Linked DNA regions of Parashewanella spongiae. The protein of the gene in region 1 binds, or shares a complex with, the protein of each later gene. Links are inferred from orthologs where the notes say so. Each region holds a gene or a part of one and is shown in the gene's direction. Other genes may lie near its edges.

What was found.
Region 2: the proteins of E2I05_RS19940 (region 1) and E2I05_RS14150 are in contact, whole or in part, in a cryo-EM structure (PDB 8I8X), measured with the Escherichia coli proteins. The link is inferred for Parashewanella spongiae from one-to-one orthologs.

The regions. Positions count from the first base shown.
Region 1 is NZ_CP037952.1:5,038,739-5,041,606, reverse strand. It holds E2I05_RS19940 (MlaC/ttg2D family ABC transporter substrate-binding protein), read left to right. Parts: upstream 1-1,026; coding sequence 1,027-1,710; downstream 1,711-2,868. Other genes in the region: murA (UDP-N-acetylglucosamine 1-carboxyvinyltransferase), read left to right, coding at 2,310-2,868; E2I05_RS19930 (BolA family protein), read left to right, coding at 2,033-2,290; E2I05_RS19935 (STAS domain-containing protein), read left to right, coding at 1,710-1,997; mlaD (outer membrane lipid asymmetry maintenance protein MlaD), read left to right, coding at 547-1,017; mlaE (lipid asymmetry maintenance ABC transporter permease subunit MlaE), read left to right, coding at 1-466. UniProt on the Escherichia coli protein: Involved in a phospholipid transport pathway that maintains lipid asymmetry in the outer membrane by retrograde trafficking of phospholipids from the outer membrane to the inner membrane.
Region 2 is NZ_CP037952.1:3,588,676-3,594,957, reverse strand. Bases 26-2,992 are described here. They hold E2I05_RS14150 (MlaA family lipoprotein), read left to right. Parts: upstream 26-1,095; coding sequence 1,096-1,890; downstream 1,891-2,992. Other genes in these bases: E2I05_RS14145 (response regulator), read left to right, coding at 2,038-2,992; E2I05_RS14155 (hypothetical protein), read right to left, coding at 26-924. Also shown: more of E2I05_RS14155, read right to left, coding at 1-25; more of E2I05_RS14145, read left to right, coding at 2,993-3,141; E2I05_RS14140 (peptide MFS transporter), read right to left, coding at 3,333-4,709; E2I05_RS14135 (peptide MFS transporter), read right to left, coding at 6,143-6,282. UniProt on the Escherichia coli protein: Involved in a phospholipid transport pathway that maintains lipid asymmetry in the outer membrane by retrograde trafficking of phospholipids from the outer membrane to the inner membrane.

The DNA.
Region 1 (2,868 bases):
ATTGTTTGCTGGTCGAGCGGGCTCAGCATTAACGGCTGAAATCGGGTTAATGAAAAGCACAGAGCAACTTTCAAGCCTAGAGATGATGGCGATAGATCCACTGCGACACATTATCGCTCCTCGATTTTGGGCTGGCTTTATTAGCATGCCTTTATTGGCACTTATTTTTACCGCTGTCGGCATTTATGGCGGATATTTGGTTGGAGTGGAGTGGAAAGGCATTGATAACGGGGCGTTCTGGTCTATATTGCAAGCATCGGTTGAATGGCGACAAGACATCGTTAACTGCTTAATAAAAAGTGGTATTTTTGCCATTGTTGTGACGTGGATTGCGTTATATCGCGGCTATAAGGTAATACCAAATCCTGAAGGGATCAGCCGAGCGACTACGCAAACCGTTGTACAAGCAAGTTTGGCCGTTTTAGCACTTGATTTCTTATTAACGGCGCTGATGTTTGGCAATTAATGCCAAATAATAATTATTTAATATGACGAACAATGGAATCTGTTCGTTTTTATGAGTTTATTGAACTGTGGTAGGCCTATATGTTGACACGTAAAATTGAATTTTTAGTTGGGATGTTTTTATTATCGGGTTTGGTGGCTTTTCTGGTTTTAGTCTTTAATGTCGCCAATGTTAAAGTTAGCTCAGGTGACGATACATATAGCCTTAGCGCGCATTTTAGTAATGTTGGTGGTTTGAAAGTACGTTCGCCGGTAAAAGTGGGTGGCGTGGTGGTGGGTCGAGTGAGTGACATTCACCTCGATCCTGAGAAATTAGATGCCATTGTGACCATTCAAATCGACAAAACTTATGATCAATTCCCTGAAACCAGTAGCGTAGCTATTCAAACATCTGGTTTGCTTGGGGAGCAATTTCTTGGATTAACGCCGGGTTTTGTTGACGATGACATTGCGATGCTTACCGATGGTGACAAAATCGAAGATACACACTCAGCGTTGGTTTTAGAAGATTTGATAGGCCAGTTTCTATACAGCACAGGCAAAAAAGATTAGGAGTTTAAGATGTTAAAATTGATGGCTCGTGTTTTATTACCACTGACCATGCTATTAAGCTGTGGACAAGTGATTGCAGCCAGTGCTGTAAATACGCAAGATCCTTATCAAATGATTGAACAAGCGGCGAAGAAAACCTTTGCGCGCTTTGATGCGGATCAATCGAAAATTAAGGCTGATCCTAATCATTTGAAAATTATCATAGAGCAAGAATTATTGCCTTACATTGATTACAAGTACGCCGCTTATAAAGTGCTTGGTAAGTATTTGAATAAAACTACAAAAGCACAACGTGCCGCTTTCGCTCAAGCGTTTCGCGGTTACTTAGTCAGTACTTATGCGTCAGCATTTACGGCTTATACACATCAGAAAGTCAGTTTCGCTCCCGCGAAAAAATTTGATGATGAGAAATTTGTCAATGTTGCGGTACAGGTCATTGAAGCAGGACGACCGCCAATTAAACTCTCTTTTAAAGTGCGCCGATTGATGACGGGCAAACGTAAGGACAAAAAACCAAGAGTTGGCGATCAATGGAAAGCGATAGATTTAGTAGCTGAAGGTATCAGTTTATTACAATCTAAACAGTCTGAAATTGGTGGTTTAGTTCAAAAAGAAGGTATTGAATCAGTCATTAACATGCTAAACGAACGTGCTAAAGCGAGCGTTGAAGCCCAGAAAGCGAGCAGTAAGTAATGGCTGAGTTCCAAAACTACAACAATTATTGCAAAGTGACAGGGCGGCTAGCACGCCAAGATGTTGTGACGCTTTGGCCCAAGCAAGATACTTTGCTTGCGGCTGAAGTTGAGTTGATGGATTTGTCAGCACTGGAGTTTATAGACAGTTCAGGCATTGCTTTTTTGTTTCATCTCGTAGAGCAACAGCAGCAAGCCAACAAGCCATTGAAATTAATTAATCCCGCCGAACAGTTACAACCGCTAATAGCTCTGTATAATCTACAAACATTATTTAGCGAAGCTTAGCCAATCCTGACTTCATTTTTAAGGTAGTACATCAGATGGAATGCAAACAAGTAGAAGATATCCTGCGCGAAAAACTTGACGTAGAAGAGCTGTTTGTTAGCTCAGAGGGCACTCATTATAAAATTATTGCTGTTGCTGATTTTTTTGGTGAACTATCGCCAGTGAAACGGCAACAAGCTATTTATGCTCCATTAAATGAGCATATTGCCAGCGGCGCACTGCACGCATTAACAATCAAGACCTTCACTCCCGAGCAGTGGAAACGTGAAAAAATCTTTAATATGCCAGCATAATTAATAATAGAGAATTGATGTGGATAAACTGACCATACAAGCCAGTGCACCCTTAGCTGGCAATGTTGTTATATCGGGTGCTAAGAATGCGGCCTTACCGATTTTGATGGCGGGCGTATTAGCTGAGACTGATTTTTTTGTTTCGAATGTTCCTGAATTAAGAGATGTGAAAACGAGTTGTAAGTTACTGCAATGCCTCGGTGCTGAAGTTACTCATAATGAAGATGGCCAAGTTCGGATCTCAACCAAAAACCTAGATCATTTTTGTGCGCCTTATGAATTAGTGAAAACCATGCGTGCATCCATATTGATCTTAGGGCCACTACTAGCTCGCTATGGCACAGCCGATGTATCGCTTCCTGGTGGTTGTGCCATTGGTGCAAGACCTGTGAATCTTCATTTGCATGGTTTGGAACTAATGGGTGCGAAAATTGACGTTGAAGACGGTTACATCAAAGCTCGTGTCGATGGCCGCTTGAAAGGTGCGCATATCTTTATGGATACCGTCAGTGTTGGAGCGACGGAAAACTTATTGATGGCGGCTTCATTGGCTGACGGAGAAACTGTCATCGAAAACG
Region 2 (6,282 bases), 1.4 Mb from region 1 along the record:
AGAATTAGTGCTCTTTTGAAAGTTTACTGGGGATGCAGGGTTAAATAATGCAGCTGTAAATAGCGAATTTTTTAAGCTTTTAATTTCCAGCAATTTGTTCAGCGTTGGTGGCATCATTAAATCAACTATTTTATTAAACGGCTTATCACTGTATAGATTTGAGGTTGCAACTGGCGCTTTTACTGCACCAGTATTTACAATCAAAGATTCTAAACGTACTAGCTGTTTGCTTTTGATTTTATCGGTTTCAACACCTGATTCATTTTGATTCAATGAAGCGATAATATTTCGATAACTGGTCGCCATTTCAATGGCGAAATAGTTTTTCTGAATGTTACTCGCTAATGCTGATGTGGTTTTTAGTGGTAAGGGAAATAGTTCGATACGTTGTAGATAAGTGAGCTTTGTCAATGACAGTAGTGGCTTTTGGTTTAGATACTTGATGTGAGCGATATATTTTCCATTTGAGAGGAGCGAATCGACTAATGGAATTTTGTTGCCAGATAAATATAACTGCTTATTGATAATTTGACCGACTCCTAGGGGATAACTCTTTTGAACGTTTAGGAGTGCTTGGAGCTCGCTAGAATTTGTTTTTGAATCATTCAATAATTTAAACAAGGATATAGGCAAAGTTATGCTTTCTGTTTTACTTGGTGAATATAAATCAGCACTAAGCTGATTGGTATTTCTAAAGGGCGGATTTTGTTTGATGATTTTTACGAGTAAAGGCATGGAAAGTGATTGCGTATTTTTGATGTTAGAAAAATAACTTTTATTATCAAATTGCAACAAAATATTACCTGTAGCTTTGTCTATTTCAGGCTTTATAAGCGGAGAGCTTTCATGGAAAGAGCTTATGTTTTTCTCTGCAAGTGTTGTCTTAGCCGAGTTTGATTGGTTAGCGTGTTTGATGATATCCATAATAATTTTAAAAACCTTAAATTCACTCAATTATTATCGGGACTAAATTGGTTACCTTGAGCAAAGAATAATATTTTGTATTATTTTTAATTACTGTGTTATTCGCTTATAATCCTTATGGAAAATCGTTCTTTATTCTTTTCTTGTTATTTTAAGGCATATATTTTTATCATGAAATTTAGTTTGATAATCATCGCACTTGCATCATTAACCAGTGCTGCAGTATGGGGCTCAGAAATTTCCACTGATGACCCTAAATCATCTCAAGACACAACAGCGACACCTAAAGTGAAAATAGTTTACAGCGATGAACGAGATCCATTCGAAGGCTTTAACCGAGCTATGTGGAACATCAACTATAACTACTTGGATAAGTTCCTGATCCGCCCTGTAGCACATGGCTACAGTGACTACGTGCCTCAACCAGTAAGAACAAGCTTTGATAATTTTGTCCAAAACTTAGAAGAGCCATCTAGCTTAGTTAATAATACACTACAAGGAAAGTGGAAGTGGGCCGCCAATGCTGGTGGGCGCTTTACCATCAATTCGACTATTGGTTTATTAGGCTTATTTGATGTTGCAGAAATGATGGGGCTTTCACGCAAACAGGATGACTTCAGCGAAGTGTTAGGTTACTACGGTGTACCTAACGGGCCTTATTTTATGTTGCCTGCGTACGGCCCAACAGTGACAAGAGAAATTGCTTCCAACTGGGTAGATGGTTTATATTTTCCGATTTCAGATTTAACGACTTGGCAATCAATCACCAAATGGACTTTAAAGGCGCTTAATGCACGGGCTGATGCAATACCTCAAGAAAGACTGCTTGATAATGCTCTAGATCCGTATACATTTGTGAAAGATGCTTATATTCAACATGTCGATTACAAATTACACGATGGTCAAGTGCCAGATGAACAAGACGATGATGAGCTTGTTGATGATTATCTTAACGAATTGAATTAGCGGAAATTGCAAAGTAGTGTTATAAGTTTAGAACCTGTTTTTTTTAAGTGTGTGCATGATTATCTCTATTGATGGTAATTGAGCACAAAAAATGATGTACAGGGGAGTACGTTTTATCGATAAGTGCACTTAGATAAAGGCAAGTAAATGGCATTATATAATATCTCAGTTTTATTGGTTGAAGTTGATCCCCATTTTAGTAAATTAGCCAATGATTTTTTGATAAAGCAAGGCGCAAAAGTTACTCAAGCTCAAGATGGATATAGCGGTATTGAAGCATTTAAAAAAGGTGTTTTTGATATCGTTATTGCCGATTTGAGCCTTGCGACCTCTGGCGGTTTAGATTTGCTTCACGATATGTCGATGTTAGATCCGAGTGTCCCTTCAATTGTCCTTTCTGGTAATAACGTCATGACTGACGTTATTGAAGCGTTACGTTTAGGTGCCAGCGACTATTTATTAAAGCCTATCGATGATTTTTATACTTTAGAGCATGCAATTCAGCAATGTCTAGCGGGGCAAGAGGGTAGTGAAGTTCCGGCAGAGCTTGTTGACGAGTTAGCTTACCAAGAGTTTCAAAGCCATATTGAAATGGTTGAGCAGAATGTCAGTGAAGTCAGAATTCTTCAACAACAATTATTTCCCTCAGCAGAAACTAATTACCCTTCAGCCGATGTTTTCTATAGCCTTTTCAAACATCAAGATGTCAGCAGCTATCTTATTGACTCAACTTTAGTAGGCGACCAGCATTTATTGATGTACATGGCACATTTTCATCCAGAAGACGATGGATCAGCTTTCGCCAGCGTATTATTACGTAGCTTAGTGAATCAAAAATTAAAATCTTTTAGAGTGGGGAAAAGCCAAGCTATCATCGAGCCCTTTAGCATGTTGAGCTATTTAAATGATCGTCTAATAAAGTCAGGCATAGATGTGTTGGTCGATATGATTTACGTTACCGTCGACTTAAGAAATTTTAGAACAGCGATTGCACAAGCCGGACAAGGTTTACGTTGTTACCTTCGCAATAACGAAGGCCTAATGCCACTTGCTTTATCTGACACCATGCAGCTTGGTGTTCATAATTGGGGTAAAAGCAGCACCCAATATCGTACATTAAATCGAGGAGAGTACTTGTGCATCTCAACAAGTGCACCAGAACACAAGCCGCTTTTATTACAAAACCAATTTGTTGGGCTTGTTCAAAATGAGACAGTACCAGCTGGTGGCTACATAGAGTTAAGAGTTTAAACTAGGCAAACTGCACGAGTGAGTGATATATGCACAACTCTATGTGGTAGTTTCGTCATACCCACGAAAGTAGGACTCTAGTGCCTTAAATTGGAATACCCAAAGACACTGGATTCCCGTTTTCACGGTAATGACGGATTATAAAGTCTACGGTTTTTACTCGAAAAACATTCATGCGTTTATCCTGAAATTTAAACCCTTTCAGGTTTTAGTAATTGAATAATTTTGTTTTTGCTAACAATTAAGCCAACAGCAGCGATAAATGTTAAAAAAGTAATCGAGGTAAAAAGTCGATTTAAGTTAGCAAAAAGCTCATGATCTGAAATTGCAATCAAAGAGTTTGGGTCAACCCTATGACCTAATATACCAGCGAAAAAACTTGCCACAGCATAGAACATGAACCATAACCCCATAATCAGACCTACAGACTTTTCAGAAATATATTCATGGATAGCAGAAAGGCAAGTAGGTGATAGCAAAACTTCTCCAATAGAAAAGTAAAAATATACGACGATAATCCAGCCAAAATTAATTTTATTAGCAAATGAGTAATTAAGTGAGTAAGTAGCAACTGACAAAATTACAAATGCCAATGTTGAAGCAAGCAGGCTGATTGTCACTTTATTGGGAATATCTAGATGTCGATTTGTCCGTTTTAATTTATTCCACATAGCATAGAGTACAGGCGCAAATAGGATGTTGAACAAAGGGGTGAGAGACTGAAACCATGCGGTAGGAATTTCAAAGCCGAATAACTGACGATCTACAAATCTCTCAGTCATAATATTTATTGAGCCAGCCATTTGTTCATAACCGAACCAGAAAAAAATGGAAAAGAACCCTATGATGATGATAAAAACCATGTGATTTTTTTCATAAATTTTAAGTGATTGATTGCTAGTATTTTTATTGGGGATGGTTTTTATAGATTTATTCGTATTTGGATTTTCATGCACCAATAGTGAAACATTGAGTACTGATTTGAAGGCAAGCAATATTATGGTTCCAAATAGCATCCCAATGGCAGCAATAAAGAATCCTATCTGATAATTACCATTAAACCATACAACAATACTCCCCAAAGCTACACCTGCCACCGCACCACCTAAATTTGTAATCATAAAAAAAAGGTTATAACTCTTAATTGGTTCTAAACCATAAAATTTACTAACACCACCAACGAGGGTAGCGATATTGGGTTTAAAAAAACCATTTCCTAATGCAAACAAAAATAACCCTGTGCATAGTATTGTACTTTCTTGATTCGGGAGCCAATTATGAGGAATAGATATCATCAATTGACCGATGAAAATAAGTATGCAGCCAAGCAATGTTGAATGATAGGCACCGAGCACTTTATCACTTAAAAAGCCGCCAAATAAGGGAGTGATATACGCAAACGCAATAAATCTGCTGTATAGAGCAATGGCGTCACCGATAGCCCACCCCAGCCCATAGCCGCCATTATTAAACGATGGTGCGATAAGATAAAGTACTAAAAATGCTCTAATAGCGTATTTGTTAAAACGTTCCCAAAACTCGACAAAAGCAAGTAAAGGAATAGCCAAAATTTGAGGAGATTTAGGAAGACAAAGTTTGAGCAATATATACTAGCCGAATGAGGAGTATGTCCTTTTATACACAATTACAGCTATAGGGTCTATAAAGGATGCGCTTTAAAAGGATAGGTTAAGATTACTAGGGTCTGTTGATCTTTCAGGATTAAATTTTGTGCTATTTGAGCATTTATCTGTTCAACCTAGAAACATCAGTTGACTGCGTTCTCAAGCGTAGAAAAAATGGCTGATATTAAGACGTAGCTTGCAGCAAGTAGTTATTCTACTTGCAAAAATTACAACGCAGATAGCAGCCATTTTAGCAAGCTTGTGAGCGTAGAGCATTTCACTCATTGGGTGAAAAACATGATAATAAAATCATCTAATTGCTCAAACAGTTACTCATATACTCAGCGTTCAACTGATGTTTTTAGGTTCAAGGCGTGAGCAGTGATGCTTAGCCATCTAAGTGAGCTGGTCACAACACTGAGCAGTGAATGCTCAAAAGCATCGAAGACAGCGTAAATTGGTCGCTCTTTCTAAATAAGGGACGTGGCGGAAGAATGTATACCAATTTTATCGTCACTCCTGCGAACGCAGGAGTCCAGAGTCTTTGGTTAATTTGGGCACAAGTCGCTAGATACCTGCGTTCGCAGGTATGACAAATTAAGCGTTGAAATTTAAATTGGTATTATTTGAACTGCGACATCCCTAAAAGGTGCTGAGTTATCACTTGATTATTTGGAAACGAAGTAACGACAGTTTTGTATGTCGATAATAACCAAACCTCACAAACTCTGCCTTGCATAAAATAACCAATTTATCGCTGCAAAAACAATCACGAAAGATCAACAGACCCTAATCTTATTTTAGGAAAGTTAGGGAAGAAAGTATACCGATGAGTTCTCGTCACTCCAGTGCAGGCTGGCGTCTAGTGCCTTTGCTTTTGCTTTTGTCTATAAAAGTCACTGGATACCAGCCTTCGTTGGTATGACAAAGATTGGTACTTTCTAATACCAATTACAGTAATTAAATTCCCAGTTCAGAGCTATATATGTGTTCAAAGTACAAGTGAAATTGATGAAGACATAGTTATTACCGACATACAAAACTGTCGTTATTACATTGCTACGTTGAGATAATTTTGCGTAGTAATTTGGACACATACAAGCTCCCGAAGGGCAAGGCTAAAGGATTCCATTACTAGGTTACAAGTTTTTGAATTATCCCGACAAAAGCATGAAGTGCGTTGAACGCCAGCTTTGTATGGCGGCTGTTAGGGTATATAGTACTTCGCCTTGTACTGAAACCCTTTAGCTCTTGCTGAGTGGGAAGTTAATTACTGTAATTGGTCTAACTCACTAGATCCCTTATGTAAAAAAAAGCACCATCTTTAAATATGGTGCTTTTAAATCCAGCAAAAATTGAAGCTATAACATCATCAATTAATGTTTGATAGCTTCATGCTCAGCAGTAACGGCAATCTCTTCTTCAAAAGCTTCTGTTGCAGTATGTTCATGGTTGCTCGATTCAGCGCCATGCATCCAATCAACAAGCTTATCAGCCATGAAGTAAAGAATAATGC